DNA from 2 places in the Vibrio sinaloensis genome. Region 2 is predicted to be linked to the other one. Evidence: predicted binding sites of a transcription regulator. Region 2 holds the regulator's gene; the other holds the start of a gene.
The links. Region 2 encodes MetJ, which represses methionine synthesis genes. Its sites were predicted from a motif close to TTAGACNTNTANANGTCTAA; they were not measured.
Positions count from the first base shown of each region.

Region 1 (11,238 bases), 1.3 Mb from region 2:
TAAACGTTTTAGCGTAATCAACTCGTCCAGCTCAAGATGAAACTGACACTGCATCTGCTGCGGTATTTGCAGTGCCTGCTGTTTTAAAGCCGTACCTTGTGGCGTCAATTTAAGAACTCTAACCCGTTCATCTTGTTCGCTGCGCCCTCTTTCTACATAGCCTTTCAATGCCAGACGTTTCAGCAGTGGCGTCAGGGTTCCAGAGTCGAGGTGTAATCGTTGACCGAGTGATTTGACACTGACGCCGTCGCACTCCCAAAGCACCATCATCACCAAGTATTGTGAATAGGTCAGATCCAACTTATCCAACAATGGGCGATAAGTACGAATCACCGCATTAGACGCACTGTACAGCGGAAAACAGACCTGATTTTCAAGCAGCAGTGATTGCTGCTGCTCGGACATTTCTCGACCATCACAATAAGACATGATCCCATCCTCTCAAAATAAATTGTGCACAATATACTTGCATTAAACCTAAAACTCGATCTAATATTGCAAACAATTAGATTGCACACAACCTAAAATAGGAACCAATGATGACTACACTCTACACAACCAAAGCAACCGCACTGGCAGGCCGCAACGGTCAAGTAAAAACAGAAGATGGACTACTGGATGTCGCTCTTGCTTATCCAAAGGAGATGGGCGGTGCTGGCAATGCGACCAACCCTGAGCAGTTATTTGCTGCCGGTTACTCTGCTTGTTTTTCCAATGCTATTTTGCACGTCGCGCGTGAGGCCAAAGTGGCATTACAACAAGCGCCAGTGACGGCGGAAGTAGGGATTGGTCCTAATCAGCAAGGCGGCTTCGCTCTTACCGTAAGCCTAGCAGCCAGCCTTGAACTCGATCAGGCTCAGGCTTTAGAGCTGGTGCGCACCGCACATCAAGTGTGCCCATACTCGAATGCCGTGCGCGGCAATATTGACGTCAATGTGACTGTCAATGGTGAGCGCATCTAACTCGCGCTTCCCCACTGTCTCAACGCCACTGATTCACAATAATGCCGACCAAGAGGTCGGCATTGTTGTATTGGGGTGTCGCTAAGCTTGATAAGCTTTACGCAGCGCTTTGGCGGCCAATACCATGTTGGTTAATGACGCTTCGGTTTCTTGCCAGTTTCGGGTTTTCAACCCACAGTCTGGGTTCACCCACAGGCGCTGTACTGGAATTTTCTCTGCAGCCTTGTTCAGTAGCCCCTCAATCCACTCTTTGCTTGGAATATTGGGCGAGTGGATGTCATACACACCCGGACCAATCTCATTGGGATAGTTAAACGCTTCGAACGCCTTCAGCAGCTCCATATTCGAACGGGACGTTTCAATGGTGATGACATCAGCATCCAGTGCTGCGACCGAATCAATGATCTCATTGAACTCGGAGTAACACATATGGGTGTGAATCTGAGTCTCAGGTTTGGCACTGCCAGCAGCAATCTTAAACGCGTCGACCGCCCACTCTAGATACGCTTTGTGGTCGCGTTTCTTAAGCGGTAATCCCTCGCGGATGGCCGGCTCATCAATCTGAATGATGTTTATTCCTGCTTGCTGCAAATCTGCCACTTCGTCACGCAGCGCTAAAGCCAGCTGATTGGCGATCGCCTTGCGACTGATGTCCTCACGCGGGAACGTCCAACATAAAATAGTCACTGGTCCAGTGAGCATGCCTTTCATCTGTTTTGAGGTCAGTGACTGGGCGTAAGTCGACCACTCAACAGTGATTGGTTTTTCTCGCTCGATATCTGCCACCACAATCGCCGGTTTCACGCAGCGAGAGCCATAGCTTTGCACCCAACCAAATTGGGTTGTTTGGAACCCCGTCAAGTTTTCAGCAAAATACTCCACCATGTCATTACGCTCTGCTTCACCATGGACCAGCACATCAAGATCGAGGGCTTCTTGACGTTTAACCGCATCGGCGATGTGGCCTTGGAGTGCCTGCTGATACTCTGAATAAGAGAGCTTGCCACTGCGATACGCGCTGCGCTGCACGCGAATCTCGCTGGTTTGTGGGAAGGAGCCGATAGTGGTGGTTGGGAATATTGGTAGACCAAGCACTTCGCTCTGGTGCGCGGCTCGCTCTGGGTAAGGGGCACTTCGCTGTGTAAACGCTCGAGTGATAGAGTTGAGACGCGCCTGTACCTGCGGCTTGTTCACATGAGCAGCCCCTTTGCGCGCTTTGATTGGCGCACTGTAGCTTTCACACTCGACGAGTGCGGCTTGGTCACCATCCAAAGCTTGAGCAAGCAAGGTAATCTCACTGACTTTCTGCTTGGCAAACGCAAACCAACTCTGCACCTCATCACTCAGATTGCGCTCCAAATCCAAGTCGACAGGGGTGTGCAGCAGAGAACATGAACTCGCCAACCAGAGCCTCTCTCCCAATGCCTGTTTTGCGCTTTGCAGTTGACTCAGTTGAGCACTCAGGTCAGCTCGCCATACGTTACGGCCATTGATCACCCCCGCAGATAACACCCAATGTGCAGGTAGCTTGGCAATAACGGCATCAAGCTGGCTCGGCGCCGCTGATAAGTCGACATGCAGACCATCGACATCCAGCTCAACGATTTTATCCAACGTCTCTTCTACTGAATCAAAGTAAGTGGTGAGCAGTACTTTGACGTCGGAGCGAATCACTTGGTAAGCCAGTTTGAAAGCATCGCGCCAAGGTTTTTCCAGTTCGAGCGCCAAGATCGGTTCATCTATTTGCACCCATTGCACGCCCTGTTTGGCGAGTTTGGCCAAAATCGCCTGATAAGCGGTGAGTAATCTTGGCAAAAGCGTGAGTCGATCAAAGCCCTCTTCCACCTCTTTCCCTAAATACAGGTAGCTCAGAGGGCCAAGCAGTACAGGTTTCACTTGATGGCCCGCCTGCTGAGCTTCATTGATCTCTTCAAACAGCTGCGGCCAACTCACCTCGAACGTGTCCTGTGAACTAAACTCAGGCACGATATAGTGGTAATTGGTGTTAAACCATTTGGTCATGTCTGATGCAGCGTTGCCATTGCAGCCACACTGAGCTTGAGACTGACCACGACCGACTTTAAATAGAGTATCGAGATCAGGAAATCCATCACGGTGGCGCTTAGGGACATGGCCCAATAGCAAGGTGGTGGTCAATACATGGTCATACCATGCAAAGTCACCCGCGGTCACAAAGCTTAAACCGGCATCCGATTGGGTTTGCCAATGGGTTTGACGCAACTGCGCTCCCACTGATTTCAATTGCGCTTGGTCGATTTCACCGCGCCAATACTTTTCTAGTGCAAATTTTAGTTGTCGCTTATCGCCAATACGCGGATAGCCGAGGATATGGGTAGTCGTTGCCATGTTGAGCGTCCTTATCAATCGATATAAATCATTTCAGTGCCAGTTCATCACTAACCTAAGATGTCTGGATGGCTAAACTATCACTGCAATCGAACGCGGTAACAATCTCCAAATATTCAACATGTTTATTAATATCTTTCATGATCGCGCCAAATCTAGGGGCGAGGCTATGACCAAAACAAATAGACGTCTAGATGTTTACACATCCTTTAAAAAGGAGTAGGTTAGATTTATTCATGCAAAAACAGGTCATCTGAAGGGAATTCATGATTGAGCTCAAACACCTCAAAACCTTGGCAACACTACGCGACACTGGCTCATTGACCGCGACCGCAACCAGTTTGCACCTCACCCAGTCGGCGCTAAGCCACCAGTTAAAAGATCTTGAGACCCGAATAGGCGGACAGCTGTTTTTGCGCAAAACACGCCCAGTGAAGTTCACCGCCGAAGGTGACATCTTACTTAAGCTGGCAGACGAGGTATTACCTAGGGTTGCCATCGCCGAAAACGAAGTGGCCAGCTTGAAAGAGGACGTCAACGGCAGATTGCATATGGCCATCGAATGTCACTCATGTTTTCAATGGTTGATGCCTGCGCTCAAAGAGTACCAGCAGGCTTGGCCTAGCGTCACACTCGACTTTTCCTCTGGGTTTGGTTTTGAGCCTCTCCCCGCTCTGGTCGCTGGCGAGTTAGACTTGGTGATTACTTCGGATATTCAGCCTCGGTCCGAAGTTCACTATGAGCCACTGTTTGATTTTGAAATGCGCTTAGTCACCGCTGTCGGCCACCCATTATCAGCACATACATCGATTCAGCCCAAGGATTTGCAGGGCCAAGTTATGCTCTCCTACCCGGTACAAAAAAACCGTCTGGATGTCGTTAAACATTTCTTGCAGCCCGCGGGCATCGAGCCCAAACAGTGGAAGCAAGCGGATAATACGTTGATGTTGATTCAGATGGTGTCGGCGGGATTAGGCGTCGCAGCGCTACCCAACTGGGCGATCAGTGAATTCTCTCGCCAAGGTCTGATTGCGAGTATTCCATTGGGGAGCGGGCTATGGCGACGATTGTTTGCTGCAACCCGTCACTCAGACAAGGACAAACGCTATCTGCAAGCATTTTTTAATACCGCAAGAATTCAGTCACAGAGTCATCTCGACGGGATCAGAACCGTATAAGCTTACATCAACTGAATTTAGTGACATTGATCGCACTTTTGGTGCGACACTGCACTTGTTCGGCGCACACTTGAAGAGAAAAAAAACTAAACTATTGATTTAAAAGGCTTAAAATTTTGGCACAGAACCTGACTATTAGTAAATCGGATTGCTAATAAAAGGACTGTTGCATGGAAATATTGCTTATCTCCACCTTGGCCATCATTGTGGTTTACTACCTACGACAAAAAGATGACACCGTAGGCACGGAATACGAGAATCTGGTTCAGCTGGGGCTTGTGCTTCAGTTGTGCTTAAAACACCGCAACCTTAGCCACCGAGCGCTTACCAAAGAGATCACCCAAGCTCAGATCAGTGAGCTAAAGCAAGTTTTTACCCAATCCCTCGAGATATCAGAAACGGTGACTGGAAATGCAACGCCAGCCAATCGGCCGACACATCGCACCTTTCAAACTAAGTTGAAAGCGATGCACTACGATTGGCAACAGCGCGAAGTTAGCCGAAATCAAGTGATTCACAGTCAAACCATCCGCCAATGTATGTATTTACTGGATGAAACAACAAATGAATGGTTGAAAAAAACCGAGCAAGAGACTCTGATTGAGCAGTATCACCAACATTGGCAACACGTGTTCGATAGCATGGAAGCATTAAATGAGCTAAGGCTGGCTATTTTTGACGACCGAACAGCGAGCTACGCGCAGAGAGTTCAATCCTCAAGCGACAAAATGAAGCGTAAGATTGAACAGCTAGTCACTATCAGCCCGAGTCGCCTAGCGACACCAAACACTGCGCTATCGATAGAAAAACTGAATGGTATTGCGAGGGAAAAACACCTTAACCTGAGTCAAGACGAACTCTGCGATCTGACCACCGATATCTCATCCACCATCATCCAAAGTTTCCAGCACGTACTGTACGATGTGAGCGATCAACTATGTCGCCCAATACCGAGAATGTGGTTGGTTTAACCGAGAATTAATATTGCCAAGTGCCACTGATCGCACCTGGCAATTTTCGTTTCAGCGCTGATAAGATTTGAATTGGTTGGTCAGTGGGTCATAGCTGTAGCCGAGCATGTCTAACTTACCAACCACTTGTTCAACATCCATTTCGTACATGCTCACCAGCTCCTCAAAGCTGTCGCACTCTAAACGGAGTTTTTCGTTGACGATTCCTAACAATATGATGCTATCAAAACTGCCTGCGTTGCTTAGATCCATCTCCGTCTCCTTATTCCAAGCCAGCTCAACTAAGCTTAGTTGCAAACGTAAGGTAGACGAGTGAGCCAGATCCAAGTTTCGACTTACAACATAAACAGAGCTTGATTGGAGACCAAAGCCAACAATAGGGTTGCAAGCGCAAAGCCCAGCTGTAACTTGTTGACAGGCTTGGAGGTGAAAAGGTGCCAACTCCATACCACAACCGCTGAAATCATCAGCGCAAAACCGACCATTAGCGGCTCAGTCACTTCCGTTAGCGTTTGCGAGTCAAGTCCATAAGCTTGGAGCAAAATCGCAACACTCATCAACATCGCCGACAATACTCCGGCCACGGGTAATATGCGATGAAACGCGTCTAAACGGGTGCGAGCTATGGTCAGCAATAGATGTGCAAACAGCGCCCCAAGCAAAAATATCGCGACAAACACGCTCAAACCTGCTGCCACTGACGCCTGTTCAAATACCATGATCGACACGTATGACAGCGCCAAACCATTGGCTAAATACATCACCCATAGTGGACCTTGTAGTCGCGTTTTTTTGGTTTGAACCTGAGAGTAAAAGTAGCCAATAGCAAACACCACCATCATCGCCTCAATACGCAACGAAGCGACCGCTAGCCATAATATCGCGAGAGTCGGCAACATTTTATGAATGCGCCCACGCTGACCAGGGCAGATATCCCCTTTGACCAAAATGAGAGTAAGAATAAGCTGTGCGCCGAGTAACATCGGTGGAAGAATGGCGAGAAGTTGCTGAATCATAACCTGACTAAGTTGGTGTTGGATTTGCTGCGGATGATAGCAGATTCTTCTCTATTAGCCATCTGTGAAATAGTGCAGCAGGTCTTGATTGGTCACCACTCCCAAGAATTCATCAGCATCATTGACCACCAGCCATGGAGGTTTGATGCCCGATTGAATCAACTCTTTGGCCTGCGATAGCTTGGTATGGTAGGAGGCCGTGAATAGCTGAGTGCGCATCACTTGATTCAATGTTTTCTTCGCCATCACCAGATCGCGAGTGGTTTCCAATTTGGTGCCCAACGTCGGTGAAATGTGATGATTGAGTTGCTCTCGACCCACAACGCCGACACACTTTTTTCCATCGATAATCGGGATCACTTCCAACTGATATTGCTCTGAGTGGAACAGCTCATAGGCACGCATTAATGTATCATTGGGCGCCAAGCTGGGGGTGTGCATTTTACAAAGGGTGAGCAAGCTGTCTCGCCGCGCACAGTTTGAGCCAGACAAAAAACGCTCAAGGCGATCATAATACCCCCACGCTTGCTCAAGATCGTGCAAAGGCAGTGGTTTAGAGAAGAAATAACCTTGAATGTAATCAACGCCCACTGAGCACACCACTTCAAGTTCCTCATAGGTCTCCACCCCTTCAGCGACCACTTTCACCTCTAAGGTATGAGCCAGTTGAGTGATCATCTTAACGATATAGTATTGGCGAGTGTTGGGTTTCAAATCTTTAATAAACTCTCGGTCTATTTTCAGCACATCAAAATTGCAATCACTCAGGTAAGCAAATGAGCTGTAACCGGTACCAAAATCGTCAATCGCAATACTCACTCCTTGGCGGCGGATGTTGCGGATTAACGATGAGCGGCGCGATTCACTGTCAAAATAAGCACTTTCCGTCAGCTCAATGGTGACCGTATTGGGAAGCTGGGCATAAGTTTGGATTAGTGAATGCGCGCTTTGCAGCACTTCATCGACTTCTAGTTTAGTGTTGAGCGAACGATTGATGGTCACGCCTATTTGAGCGCCAAAACGCTGTTGAATGGTGTTAAGATCTTGCAGCGCTCGTTTACCTACACACCAATCTAAGTCAGACACAAGATCCAGGTCTTCGGCGATCATCACCATCTCTTGCGTGTTGAGCAAACGCCCATCAGGTCCTTTGAAACGGCTCAGTGCTTCAAAGCGCACCACATCCCAATTTCTTACATCGACAATCGGTTGGTAATAGACCTCCACCGATTGAGACTTGATCTGTTGTTCCGCCCACTCTTCCATCTCTTTGCGTCGCAACACCTCTTTGTGCAGTGCGCCGTGATAAAAGCTAATTTGCCCACGCTGCTCGACGCTTTGCTCTAACATCGCCTGCACGGCGTGGTTAACCAGCAAGTTCGGCTTGTGAGTATCGTGCCCAAGCACAGAGACCCCGACTCGGCCATGTAAAATCGCTCGATGCACACCGCTACCGCATGACTGATTCAATGCAGAGAAAAAGCGGCGAATGGTCTGATGAATCAAGCGCACTTTGGACGGTCCTGCCAGTACCTGACACTCCAAGCAGGCAACAAAATGATTATTGCCCAAATAACCTACGTACTTGGCCACCGGATTGAGCGTGAGCTGCTCTGACAGTAACGCCTTGATCTCAAAATCATCAACCTGTTCGAAATCGGGGTGAAACGCCACCACCATGCAGATCACAGGCTCGGTTTGCTCCATCCAATCACTGGCCACGGCATGATTAAACTGTTTCTCTGTCGGCAGTTGAGTCAGTAGGTCTACCCCACCCAGCTCTACATCTGCAATGCGATAGAGGTGATCAGAAAGATCAAGGTAAACCGCGCAATAAAAGCTACCCTCGACCAAAGTGACTTTTTGCAACGTCAGGTCCTGAGCGTAGGTCTTGCCCAATGCATTTTGAATCAAAACCACACCCGACCAATGCCCTTCATCTTCAACCTGTTGCCAAATGGCGCGGTAGAAATCTTCACTGTGCTTGTTCGAATTCAACACATCCATAGACTGGCCAGCCAGTTGGCCGTTGTGGTAGTGGCTGTGAGCAAGAAACGCGTCATTGCAAGCGATGATTTCTCGCTGATGGTTGGCTAACACTACACCGTGGTGGCCATTGTTGAATAGTTGGGAAAAGAGCGCACTTAGTGTTGAGGTCGTGGCATGTAAGAAGAGTAGCACCCGTAACGAGCCAACCACGCGATGACGCTCGACCCCTTTAAAACTCAATTCAACGTAACAGCATTGGTCATCGCTCAGTTGTAAGCAACAACTGTAGCTTTGCTGACTTCGGCTCTGACACGCTTCGGTCAAAAGGCCAAGCAACTGTTGTTGATCGTGATACGCCATGCAGGGTAACAGCACATTGCCCGTTAATGTAGGCAGATCAGAGTTGAGGATTTGCTGGCACAAAGACTCATCAATCGACAAATGATGAGAGTCGAGGTCCCACTGCCAATCAATGGCTTGTAGATGACTTAAGTCTTCGTGCCCAGCAGAATGCCCGCGCGATTGAGAACCTGATTGCGGATACACATCTCATCCCTTAGTTGAGGTAGCTCTACTATTAAAGTTAGATCAAACTCAACTAAGTGATAGAAATATTATTAGCCAAATAGTCCATGACCATGCGCTCGCCAACCAAACCTTTGAAATGTCCGTCTTCATCGACTAAGCACCAAGGAAAAGGCGTTTGACTCACCACCAGCTCAGCAATCTGCGCTTTTGGCGTCTGCCAAGCCAACTCGGTCTGAACGTGAGACATAATACGATTGGCCGGCTTGTGCCAATAACTGCTTTCTTTACTCGATTCCCAATCTGTCCCCATTCCGGGTGTAAGGTGCAAATTCATATGCGCTCTATCGATATAACCGACACACTCCTTACCATCCACCACGGGCAAATAATCCGATTTGCCTTGAGAAAAGTATTGAAAGACCAGGGATAGCGGTTCGCCTGGGTCAATGTGATGACCCGGCTGGGCTAACTGCAACATACAATCTGAGGGTAACGGCGCAGAGGGATTCGCCGGCGAGAAATGATCAGCGACATCGGTTAACTGCTCAATGGGCAGCGGTTTGGAAAAGTAGTAACCCTGAATATAGTCGGCGCCTAACTTGCTCAGAATCTCTAACTCCAGTTCGGTTTCTACCCCTTCAGCAATCACGTCTAAACCGAGCCGTTTAGCCAGTTGAATCAGCGCCATAACGATATTGTACTGACGCGACTGATAAGTGATGTTCTGAATAAACGCGCGATCGATTTTCAATATGTCGAAGTAGCGCTCTTTTAAATAGCGAAATGAAGAGCAGCCGGTGCCAAAATCGTCCACCGCAATCGTCACTCCAGCCTCTCGCAACGCCGCAAGCAGCTCAATGTTTTTCTCATCCGCCTCAAAATAGGCGCTCTCCGTAAACTCAAAAGTGATCTGCGCTGGGTTGATACGTTGAGTATCAAGCGTCATCGCTGCTTGTTGCAATATCGTGGTTAAGCTTGTGGTGGTTTTGAGTGAACGATTCACAGATAACTGTACATGCGCTCCGAAACGGCGTTGCAGCTCAGGCAAATATTGTAATGCTTTGAGTAACACCAGATCGTCGAGCTCGACCACTTTGTCTAACTCTTCCACCACTGCGACCAACTCTTGGGTATTGGTTTTGAGCGACGCATGGTCTGGGAAACGACACAGCGCCTCAAACTTATCGATACGCTGTTGTTTTAAATCCACGATCGGCTGAAATACAACATCGATACGCCCTTGGTTCAACGACGACAGCACATGCTCTTCCAACTGTTTTTTTCTGTCGACCTGTTGATGGATATCGCGGTCATAAAAGTTGATGCGTCTTGCATGACCAGAATGCAGTTCGAGTAGCGCTTGATAGGCGTGAGAAACCAGTTGATTGGGCGTCGCCGCGTCAATACTGAGGACAGAAACCCCCGTCACCCCCTCTTTCAGCGCTTTCGCTACCGATGATTGGGCATGTTTGAAGCTGTGAAATAGCTTGGTAATTGCACGTCCAATGTTGGTCACCACCTGACTATCCTGTTGAAAAACAAAATCGACACACACAGCAAAACAGTCGTGACCTAAATATCCGCTGGCCAACACTTTGGTGTTGTCACGTAAGTAGCTGGCAAACTGGCGTTTCTGCTCTTGGAGATTGCCACCTGCAAATTTGGGCTGCAGCGCTAACACCACCAAGCTTTTACCCATTTCAGCTTGCTGGCAAAGCCCGTTTAACTGTTGTAAAAAAGTCTCTTTGTTGGGTAGCTGAGTCAATAAATCTATGCCACCAGAGGCGATATCTTCCAATCGGTCTAACTCGAGTGATAAATCTGATGACAAGCCTAAATAGTAAGTTTCCCCGTTCCCCGGAGTGATACGGTGAATGGTTAAATCTTGGGGGAACACGCTGCCATCCGCTCGGCGTGACAAAATGGTGCCACTCCAATGTCCTTGCTCGGCCACTTGAGTCCACAACTGCTGGTAATAAGCCTGACTGTGACGCTCAGCGTTAAAAATCTGCGTTTTGAGGCCAACAATTTCGTTTCTTAAGTAGCCAGTCAGCGACTCAAAATGATGATTGCAAGCGAGGATACGTGTCTCAGAATCGGTGACCACTATCCCGTGATGGGCATTCTCAAACACCGAATAGAAAATCTCGGCAATTTCGTTTTTGTTTGAGATGTTGAGACAGGGAGAGAGAGTCCCCTTAAGCTCATGGCGACTCACGCGCTCGAT
Region 1 covers NZ_CP096199.1:1,118,354-1,129,591, reverse strand. The annotation lists gene MTO69_RS05310 (MarR family winged helix-turn-helix transcriptional regulator) at 1-429, opposite strand, end outside; gene MTO69_RS05305 (organic hydroperoxide resistance protein) at 540-962, shown strand; gene metE (5-methyltetrahydropteroyltriglutamate--homocysteine S-methyltransferase) at 1,044-3,329, opposite strand; gene MTO69_RS05295 (LysR substrate-binding domain-containing protein) at 3,596-4,507, shown strand; gene MTO69_RS05290 (hypothetical protein) at 4,678-5,478, shown strand; gene MTO69_RS05285 (DUF4250 domain-containing protein) at 5,530-5,730, opposite strand; gene MTO69_RS05280 (hypothetical protein) at 5,814-6,494, opposite strand; gene MTO69_RS05275 (EAL domain-containing protein) at 6,549-9,029, opposite strand; gene MTO69_RS05270 (sensor domain-containing protein) at 9,082-11,238, opposite strand, start outside.
Region 1: metE (5-methyltetrahydropteroyltriglutamate--homocysteine S-methyltransferase) is a predicted target of MetJ. The motif match lies at 3,512-3,531, and genes of this name have one in related genera.

Region 2 (11,238 bases):
AATCGAATGGCGCAAAAACTACAACATAGGGAGTGTTTCTCTGCTCTCGCCTGAGTAGAATGGTAGCAAATGAGGTTTTGGTCACCGATGATCAAATCCCTTCTCAGAATAACCTATAGGTAGGCTAAGATGTCTTTTGAAGTACTAGAACAATTAGAAGCAAAAATTCAAACCGCTGTTGATACGATTGCCCTTCTACAGATGGAAGTGGAAGAGCTGAAAGAAGAGAAAGAGAAGTTAGCGGCTGAAGCAAACGAACTGCGTAGCAGCCGTGAAGAGCTGGAGCAAAAGGCGCAACAAATGCAGCAAGAGCATACCGCGTGGCAAGAGCGCATCCGTAACTTGCTGGGCAAAATGGACGAAGTTGAGTAATCGACATTTCCTGAATAGCAAAAGGCTGAACCTAGTGGTTCAGCCTTTTTAGTTTTAAGTACTCAATGATGTTTAGACTTGAGGACGCACACCTAACGTGTGGCAAAGTGCATAAGTCATTTCGGCGCGGTTTAGTGTGTAGAAGTGGAAATCTTTTACCCCTTCACGACTTAATATACGCACCATGTCAATCGCTTGGCTGGCACCAACCAGTTGGCGGGTGGTTGGGTCATCATCGAGCCCTTCAAATTGTTTAGCCATCCAGCCTGGCACTTTCACCGCATTTTGCGCGGCAAATCGAGAGGCTTGTTTGAAGTTAGAGACAGGGAGAATGCCCGGTACAATTTCGACATCAATGCCTGCGGCGACACAGCGGTCACGAAAGCGTAGGTAGCTTTCTACGTCAAAAAAGAACTGGGTAATCGCTCGGTTTGCGCCAGCGTCGACTTTGCGTTTTAGGTTGAGTAGATCGGCCTGAGCACTTTTTGCCTCAGGGTGGACTTCTGGGAAAGCAGCGACAGAGATATCAAAGTCATGACGCGCTTTTAATAGCTCAACTAAGTCAGAGGCATACATGTCAGGCTTGCCACCACCTGGTGGGATGTCGCCACGCAGCGCGACGATATTGTGGATACCGTTCGCCCAGTAATCGTCGGCGATTTGGATCAGTTCTTCTCGGGATGCGTCGATACAGGTTAAGTGTGGGGCTGCAACCAAACCAGTCTCTGATTTGATTTCTTTAATGATCGAGTGAGTTCTGTCGCGCTCTCCTGAGTTTGCCCCGTAAGTAACAGAAACAAACTTTGGCTTAAGCTCTTTCAGGCGATGGACCGAATTCCACAGCGTTTCTTCCATTTTCTCGTTGCTTGGCGGAAAAAACTCAAAAGACACATTAATATTGTCAGACAGTTCAGCAATATTCTGATTTAAAGCGTCGATATGACTGGCGTGTGTGTATCCCATCTTACTCTCTCCCTGTGGCAGCCCTGCCAACAAACTAAATATTCAAATCGACGTTTAGACGTCTATATGTCTACAGAATGTATTGAATACGTTTTAAAGTCAACTATGTCAGTATGAATTTTTCTCAAGTTAATAATGAGCAGTTTTCAACTTAGTCGCCAGCCTTAGTTATCGCACTGATGAGCGATAAAAAAGGCGCTAGCTTAATACTAGCGCCCTATATCTAAAGTAGGCTGGAGAGTAGGTTGAGGTCTGATTGGATTGCGCCTGCGGTGACCTCTCGCCCCGCGCCAGGACCACGAATCACCAACGGGTTATCTTTATACCATTTGCTCTCAATCGCAAAGATGTTGTCACAGGGAAGCAGGTTCGCTAGTGCATGCTCTTTGCTGAGTGCCTCCACCCCAACGGTGGCTTTGCCGTTTTTCTCTAGGCGGGCAACATAACGCAGAACTTTGTCTTCACGTTGCGCTTTTTGCAGCCGCTCGGCGAGTAGCTCGCTCAGCAGTTGGCTGTTATCAAAAAACTCATCCAGTGATAACTCAGCCAGTTCATCGGGCACTAGGCTTTCTACTTTAACCGCTTCTGGCTCCAGGGCTAATCCCGACTCACGGGCGAGGATAACCAACTTACGCATTACGTCTGAGCCGTCGAGGTCGCTTCGAGGGTCCGGCTCAGTGAGCCCTTGCTGCCAGGCGAGGTCAACCAGTTCTGCAAAAGGGACGCTGCCGTCATACTGCTGAAACAGCCATGATAAGGTGCCAGAAAAAATACCCGATAAAGCGGTAATATCATCGCCACTCTCACGCAGATCTCTCACCGTATGGTTAATCGGCAGACCTGCACCGACCGTGGCGTTGTACAGCCAGTGGCGATTAATTTTCGCGAACGCATCTTGGACTTGATGGTAGTACTGGCTTGAGGCTGAGCCAGCAACTTTATTGGCAGAAATGAGGTGCATCCCTTGCTCGGCAATCTCTAAATAGCGTCCTGCGAGTTCTTTGCTGGCGGTGACGTCGAGCACGACCAAATCATCATAGCCCTGGATTGCGCCGAGCTTTTCTATCCATTGACCATCTTGGTAACTTACCGCTTCTTCATCAAAATGAGCGCTGACTTGGTTCGGGTCTATCCCTGCGGGATTGAACCAATAGGTTTGGCTATCGATGACGGCAACCAACTCAAAGTTCATGCCGTGGCGCTTTTCGAGTTCGGTCTTTTGCTCGCTAAATAGCGTTAACCAACTTGAGCCGATGTTGCCTTTACCACACAAGGCAATGGCGACGCGCTTTTGCGCTTGAAATAACTGACTATGAATGGCTTTCACCAGAGGGTGAGTCTGAGTCTGACGCAATACCGCGACTAGGCTTAATCCGGACAGCGACTCAGAAATGAACTCGACCGGCGCATTTTTGAGTTGTTGGTAAAAGCCATAGCAGTGATTCGGGTTTTTGGTGACACCAGCGCCGACCGCGGCAACCATGGAGTAACCCTCTTTGAGTTTTAGCTCAGCTTCAAAGGCGACGTCTTGCAGGTGCTCAAGAGCGCCGCCGACGATTTCACTGGTGTAAGCCAAGTTAATTCGATGCTTGTCTGGCTGTGCTTCATAAGTGAGTGGTTCAAGTTGCGCTCGCTTGAGACTAGACAAGACTTCGCGCTCTAGGCGCTCAAAGTTGTGTCCTGCGGCGAAACTGAGTTGAATCAACAGCACCTCATCCAGAGAAGAGATAATTTTGGCTCCGCGTCCTGACGCCAAGACGCGCTCAATACGGGTAGAACCAGACTCGGGTTGATAGCTGCAACGCAAGTGCAGATCCATCGTGCTCTGGGCCACAGGCTGCAGAGTGCGGCTATGCAGTACGGGCGCGGCCAAGCGCGCGAGCTCGCTGGCTTCATCGAGTCTGAGTAGCGGCAGCAAACAAGCGTCGCTGACCAGTCTTGGGTCGGCACTGTATACCCCAGCGACGTCACTCCAGATAGTCACACGGCTCACTTCCGCCAGTGCGCCAATAACGGTAGCGGAATAATCTGAGCCATTACGACCGAGCAGAACCGTATGCCCTTGTGTGTCTCGAGCCATAAAGCCGGTGATCACCACCCGATGATGCGCGTGCTGAATCAGGGCTTCTTTAATCAGCGGGTAAGAGGCACCGAAGTCTACCTCAGGCTGTGTGCCCGATTCCGCGCGTAAAAATGAGCGCGCGTCTTGAGCGACGGCGGCTAATCCGTTTTGATTAAGTAGTGCGGCAAGCAAACGTGAAGACCACACTTCACCATGGCCCAACACCGATGCTTTGTCTGCTTGAGTTAGCGGTGCGGTCAACTCGCCGAGCGTACTGAACTCATCGTGTAGTGTGGCGAGCAGCTGTTGCTGAGCCTCGCCCTCAATCAGTGATTCGATAAGCTCAGACTGATATTGACGTAAAGATTGCAACTCTTCATGGGCGAGGCGGCCATCTTTATGTAACGCTTCGGTGAAGGCGATCAATCTATTGGTGGTTTTGCCTGCGGCAGAGACAACAATCAGATCGTCGCTGTTTGAGTATTGTTTTAAAATGCCCGCAACGCGTTGATAGCAATCTGGGTCAGCGAGGCTGCTGCCACCAAATTTATGCAGTTGGCGAGGAGTCTTAGACATTATTGCGCCTCCTTGACTGTCGCAAAGGCTTGCTTGAGATCGTCAATGAGATCGTCGCTGTCTTCTAAACCCACAGACAGACGCAGCAACAGTTGAGAAATGCCCGCTTCTGCCAAGGCGACGTCACCCATCGCACGGTGAGTCATTGAGGCAGGATGACAAATCAGGCTCTCCACCCCACCGAGAGATTCGGCCAAAGAGAACAGTTCAAGTTGGCCGACAAACGCCTTCAATTGCTCAAAGCTGCCTGCAAACTCAAAGCTCAACATAGAGCCAAAGCCACTTTGTTGCTTTTTGGCAATCTCATGCCCTGGATGCTCGGGCAGGCTAGGGTGATAGATGGTGCCGACCAAAGGCTCGCTTTGCAGATAGTGCAAAATGGCATTGGCACTCTCTTCGTGCGCTTTCATTCTCGCGCCTAAGGTGCGAATGCCACGCAGGGTCATGTAGCTGTCGAAAGGGGTACCCGTGGCGCCCAGGCAGTTGCCCCACCACGCAAGCTCCTCAGCATGTTGCTCTGTTTTGGTGATCACCACACCGCCAATAACATCAGAGTGGCCGTTGATGTACTTAGTCGTCGAATGGATAACAAAATCTGCTCCAAGCTCAAGCGGCTTTTGGAAAACGGGCGTCAAGAAGGTATTGTCGACCGCCACCAGAGCTCCAACTTGATGCGCTTGCTGGCAGACCTGTTCAATGTCCACCACGCGCACTAGAGGGTTGGATGGGGTTTCGAGCAAAACAAGCTTTGGCTTTTGGCTCAATGCATCGGCGAGCGCTTGTGGGTCGGATTGATCGACAAATAGGACTTTGAAGTCCCCTTTATTGGCCCGCGTATTGAATAGACGGTAGGTGCCGCCATAACAGTCGTGAGGAGCGACAATCAAATCCTGAGGCCCCAAGAAAGCCGATACCCAAAGGTTGAGTGCCGAAGTTCCGCAGTTGGTTACCACCGCGCCTTTACCTGATTCGAGCTCGTACAGGGCGGTTTCTAGTAAGCCACGATTAGGATTACCTGAGCGGGTATAGTCATATTTTGGTACTTCCCCAAACGCAGGGAAACCATAGTTCGTCGAGAGATAAATAGGGGGAACAACGGCGTGATGTTGAGTGTCTGACTCGATACCAGTACGTACCGCGATTGTGGCTGGTTTGCGGGTGCTCATAGGTGTTTCCTTTCGAACTATCGTGACTATTTGTGGGGAATACGCTATACCTGAACGGGTAAAAGCAGCGCTTCCTGCTCCATATCTCACCACTTTACTTGTCAAAAATGTGGACGTCAATACTTCTAGACGTCTATATGTCTTTGCTTGTGGACATAAATCCCGCTAAAATTGCGGTTTCTAATTTAAAACACAATTATTTACAAAGGTGCGCAATGGCAGACTGGAATGGCGAATACATTAGCCCATACGCTGAGCATGGAAAGAAAAGTGAACAAGTAAAGAAGATCACTGTTTCTATTCCATTGAAAGTATTAAAGGTTTTAACTGATGAGCGCACGCGTCGTCAGATCAATAACCTACGCCATGCGACCAACAGTGAGTTGCTGTGCGAAGCGTTTTTGCATGCGTATACCGGACAGCCACTACCGACGGATGAAGATTTGCGTAAAGATCGTCCGGATGATATTCCGGCCGAAGTCAAAAAACTGATGACCGAAATGGGCATCGAGTTTGAAGCATTTGATGAATAGAACCCTTGCACCTAATTTTTCGCTTAGCGCCTAATAAAAAAAACCGCTGTATCAAACAGCGGTTTTTATTGCAACTTGTATCTTACTCGCTCATGTAGTTTTCAGGCATTTCGATACGTGCAACACCAGAATCTACTGCTGCTTGAGCCACGGCTTTCGCCACGCGAGGCAGTAGTCGCGGATCCATTGGTTTAGGAATGATGTAATCAGGACCAAAAGAAAGCTTATCAATGCCCGCAGCAGTGAGCACTTCAGCCGGGACCTCTTCTTTGGCTAGTTGACGAATCGCTTCAACGGCGGCAAGTTTCATCTCATCATTAATTTCACTGGCGCGTACATCCAGAGCGCCGCGGAAAATGAATGGGAAACAGAGTACATTGTTGACTTGGTTTGGGTAATCACTGCGACCAGTACCCATGATTAGGTCTTGGCGAACTTGTTGAGCAAGCTCTGGCTTGATTTCTGGATCTGGGTTTGAACAAGCAAATACCACAGGCTTGTATGCCATCAGTGCCAGCGCTTCTGGAGACAGCAGGTTTGGCCCCGATACGCCAAGGAACAAGTCAGCGCCTTCAATTACATCTTCCAGCGTACGTTTATCTGTGTTGTTGGCAAACAGTTGCTTGTACTCATTTAGGTCGTCACGACGGGTGTGAATAACGCCTTTGCGGTCAAGCATGTAAATTTTCTCGCGCATCGCGCCACATTTGATCAGCAGTTCCATACAGGCGACGGCCGCAGCACCTGCCCCCAGACACACGATAGTTGCGTCTTGCAGTTTCTTTCCTTGTAACTCAATCGCATTGAGCATACCTGCTGCGGTGACAATCGCGGTACCATGCTGATCGTCGTGGAAGACCGGCACATCACAACGCTCAATCAGCTGCTTTTCAATCTCAAAACAGTCAGGTGCCTTGATATCTTCGAGGTTGATACCACCAAAGGTGTCGGCAATGTTTGCCACGGTATCGACAAACTCTTCGATAGTGCGGTGTTTCACTTCAATATCAATCGAATCAAGACCTGCAAAGCGCTTAAATAGCAGTGCTTTACCTTCCATCACAGGCTTTGATGCCATTGGGCCTAGATTACCTAAACCAAGAATAGCGGTACCGTTAGAGATCACCGCAACCATGTTGCCTTTTGCTGTGTACTTATAAACGTTATCGACGTTTTGCGCGATTTCACGTACAGGTTCTGCTACACCTGGGCTGTAGGCGAGAGCCAGATCTTTTGCTGTCTCGGCCGGCGTAGTGAGTTCGACCGAAATTTTGCCTGGGGTTGGGTAGGCATGGTAATCCAATGCTTGTTGACGAAATTGTTCTTCAGGGGATAGTGGTTGACGATTGTCATCAGACATAGGTGTGGGTACTCGTTAATAGTTATAAGGAAAGGGGGAACCCATTTTAGAGTAACTAAGTCAAGCTGCATAGGTCAGGATGCGAGCGGAAGCAATAAAAAGTAGTAAAAGTAGGCTGATAAGACCAGATATCAAGAGATATCGCTAGGTCTTGCCGTCATTGGTAACACAATGCACTGATAACGCCGAGATAACCTGATTATAGGCAACAAAAAAGGACGCCTGAGCGTCCTTTTCTTGATTCGATATCTAAGCAGTGATTACTTCTTGCTTGATAGAGCACCGAAACGCTTGTTGAAGCGATCAACACGGCCGCCTGTATCAACGATACGTTGCTTACCAGTGTAGAACGGGTGACATTTGTCACATACGTCTAGGTGGATAGAATCTTTGTCTAGCGTTGAGTTGAACTCAAAAGAGTTACCGCAAGAACAAGTCGCTTTAACTGCTTTGTACTCTGGGTGGATACCAGCTTTCATGGGAGAACCTCTGAATATAGGCCGTGTCGCTATCCGATGCTAAGCCGGACACCACACGTAGTTAATAAAAATTGCTTGGATACCGCTGCCAGTTGGCAAGCCATATCTCTAAGGCGCGATATAGTAATGAATCGAGACTCAGGGATCAAGCCGTTAGCGAAGAAAACTGCTACTTTTTTAGCCGCAAGGGGGAGGGGAGTATCTGACTGTCTCTCTTTCTTGTGCGGGGCTTTTCCCTTAGACTAAACCACGTTACCTCTCCAAGAGCTTGATAGCGATTATGCGCCCAACGATTGCTCGAGTTGCGCTGCCTGTGCCACTCGATAAACAATTTGACTATCTGATACCCAGTCACCTGTTTCCCATTATAGGGGGACGGGTCTCTGTACCATTTGGTCGTCAAACCTTGGTTGGGGTGGTCACGGCACTGACTCATGAATCGCAGTTTGATCAGAGCAAGCTCAAACCCATTCAACAAGTCCTCGACAACCAGCCCGTATGGCCGCAAAAACTCTACCAGTTATTACAGTGGTGCAGCCTTTATTATCAATACCCGCTGGGAGATACGCTTTTTAATGCCATGCCGAGTGCGCTGCGCAAAGGAAAGCCGGCGGACTTTGCCACTTTAGTCTCTTGGCAATTAACTCGTCAGGGCCGCGATCAACTGATGCAGGGATTTGGCCGAGCGGTGAAACAGGCTAAAGTGATGCATATGCTCGAAGGCGGGCCAGTGGCGCATCAAGCCATGCTTGATCAGGAGATAAGCTCATCGGTGCTGAAAACCTTGGTCGAGAAAGGTTGGATTGAATCCGTTGAGAAAAAGCCAGAGCTCGGTCAATGGCCTCATGATATTGAAGCGGCGGTAGATAAGCCCAAACTCAATGCCGAGCAGGCGGTGGCGATTGCGACAGTTAATAGCAATGACGGGTTTGCTTGTTATCTGCTGGAAGGGGTAACCGGCTCGGGCAAAACCGAAGTCTACCTTAACCTGATTAAGCCCGTACTCGAGAAAGGCGAACAAGCGCTAGTATTGGTGCCAGAAATCGGCTTAACGCCACAAACCATCAATCGATTTAAAAAGCGCTTTAATGTCCCGGTCGAGGTGATCCATTCAGGATTGAATGATACGGAGCGTTTAAACGCTTGGCTTAGCGCTCGAGACAAGGCCGCGGGTATCGTGATTGGTACTCGCTCGGCGTTACTGACGCCATTTGCCAAGCTAGGCATCATTATTGTCGATGAAGAGCATGACGCTTCATACAAGCAACAAGACAGTTTGCGCTACCATGCTCGTGATGTTGCGGTGATGCGTGCCAGTAAAGAGCAGATCCCAATAGTGCTCGGCTCTGCCACTCCAGCCCTTGAGACTTTATATAATGCGCTGGCTGGCAAGTACCACCATTTGGTGCTGAGTGCGCGCGCAGGCAATGCGACCGCAACCACCAATAAAGTGCTTGATGTTAAAGGGCTCTATCTCGAAAGCGGCTTATCGGCCCCTTTGATTGCTGAGATGCGTAAACACCTCAATGCCGGCAATCAGGTGATGCTGTTTCTCAATCGGCGCGGTTTTTCACCGGCATTAATGTGCCATGACTGTGGCTGGATTGCTGAATGTAAGCGCTGCGATGCCTATTACACTTATCATCAACATAGTAACGAGATCCGTTGCCATCACTGCGGTTCACAGCAACCCATTATTCATCAATGCCAAGGGTGCGGCTCGACCCATTTAGTCACCGTTGGCGTGGGGACCGAGCAGCTTGAGACCCAATTAGCCGAGCTATTTCCTGATTACCGAACCATACGTATTGACCGTGACAGCACCCGGCGCAAAGGCAGCCTGGAAAGTGCGTTGGAGTCGATTCGTCGTGGTGAGTATCAGATCCTGATCGGCACTCAAATGTTAGCCAAGGGCCACCATTTTCCTGATGTGACATTAGTGGCGCTGCTGGATGTGGACGGCTCACTGTATAGTAGCGATTTTCGTGCCTCTGAACGCTTGGCACAGCTGTTTATTCAGGTCGCGGGTCGTGCAGGCCGTGCCAGCAAGCCGGGCGAGGTGATTTTACAAACCCACCACCCCGAGCATAGTTTGCTGCAAGCGCTGCTGAATAAGAGTTACCATTACTTTGCCGAAACCGCGCTGCAAGAGCGCAAAGTGGCGCAGTTACCCCCTTTCTCTTTTCTGACCTTGTTTCGCGCCGAGGCCAATCAGTCGGAGCTGGTGGAAACGTTCTTGCGCCAAGTTCGTCATACTTTGGAATCACACCCCCTGTTTGAGCAGGGATGCCAAGTGTTAGGCCCGACGCCCGCGCCGCTAGCCAAACGCGCCGGAAAGTTCCGTTGGCAGCTATTATTACAGACCGAAAGTCGTCCTGTGATGCAAAAGCTACTGACCAGTGCAAAGCCCGCCATTGCGCTGTTGCCCCACGCCAAAAAGGTGCGTTGGACACTCGATATCGAGCCGCAAGACTTGAGTTAACGGCTTACGCAATGGATGGCATAAATGGTCATCGCCAGCCTTTATCATAACTACGGCGTTCCCTATTCACGTTTTTTTCATTTATTTGTGATGAAGATCGCCTACTGACTGCTGATTTTGTTAAATCTCCCGTAACTTTGTGTTGTGAAATGAATACACTAGGTGAGTTGCAATGCGTTGTTTTCACATCATACTTTGCAAGTTAAACGATTGCTTAATGCAAGTAATTAGAAGATAGGTTTTAGCCTGCGAGTTCGTGCCGCTGTTTTTGCACTGACGGCATGATGTTTTATCTAGAGGCTTAGGTGGCATTGGCTACCAGATTGGAATATTTAAGAGGTTAGTACACTATGGCGACAATGAAGGATGTTGCCCAGCTTGCGGGAGTTTCGACAGCGACGGTTTCGCGTGCGCTAATGAATCCGGAAAAAGTATCATCAGCGACGAGAAAACGAGTAGAAGACGCTGTTTTAGAAGCTGGATATTCACCAAATTCGTTGGCAAGGAATCTGCGCCGCAACGAATCCAAAACGATCATCGCGATCATTCCTGATATCTGTGACCCTTATTACACTGAAATCATTCGCGGCATCGAAGACGCGGCGATGGAGCATGGCTACATTGTACTACTAGGCGATAGTGGTCAGCAGAAAAAGCGCGAGAGCTCGTTCGTCAACCTTGTATTCACCAAGCAAGCCGATGGCATGTTACTGCTCGGTACAGATTTGCCGTTTGATGTCAGCAAACCCGAGCAGAAAAACTTACCGCCTATGGTGATGGCGTGTGAATATGCGCCTGAGCTGGAGCTTCCTACGGTGCATATCGACAACTTGACCTCTGCTTTTGAAGCGGTCAACTACCTCACTCAAATGGGGCATAAGCGCATCGCCGAGATATCTGGACCACAGTCCGCGGCTCTGTGTCATTTCCGTCAGCAGGGGTACCAGCAAGCGCTGCGCCGAGCCGGAGTGACGATGAACCCTAACTATCGTGCATTTGGCGATTTCAGCTTTGAATCGGGTGCGCGAGCGGTACGTCAATTACTGTCGTTGCCTGAGCCGCCGACCGCTGTGTTCTGCCACAACGACGCGATGGCGATCGGTGCGATTCAAGAAGCGAAAAAGCTTGGCATCCGAGTGCCTCAAGACTTGTCTGTTGTTGGCTTCGACGATATTCAGTTCGCTCAGTACTGCGATCCACCGTTAACGACGATTTCTCAGCCTCGTTACGAGATTGGCCGTCAAG
Region 2 covers NZ_CP096199.1:2,759,351-2,770,588, reverse strand. The annotation lists gene zapB (cell division protein ZapB) at 130-372, shown strand; gene metF (methylenetetrahydrofolate reductase) at 445-1,335, opposite strand; gene MTO69_RS12630 (bifunctional aspartate kinase/homoserine dehydrogenase II) at 1,559-3,973, opposite strand; gene MTO69_RS12625 (O-succinylhomoserine (thiol)-lyase) at 3,973-5,139, opposite strand; gene metJ (met regulon transcriptional regulator MetJ) at 5,355-5,672, shown strand; gene MTO69_RS12615 (malic enzyme-like NAD(P)-binding protein) at 5,755-7,032, opposite strand; gene rpmE (50S ribosomal protein L31) at 7,293-7,511, opposite strand; gene priA (primosomal protein N') at 7,792-9,993, shown strand; gene cytR (DNA-binding transcriptional regulator CytR) at 10,344-11,238, shown strand, end outside.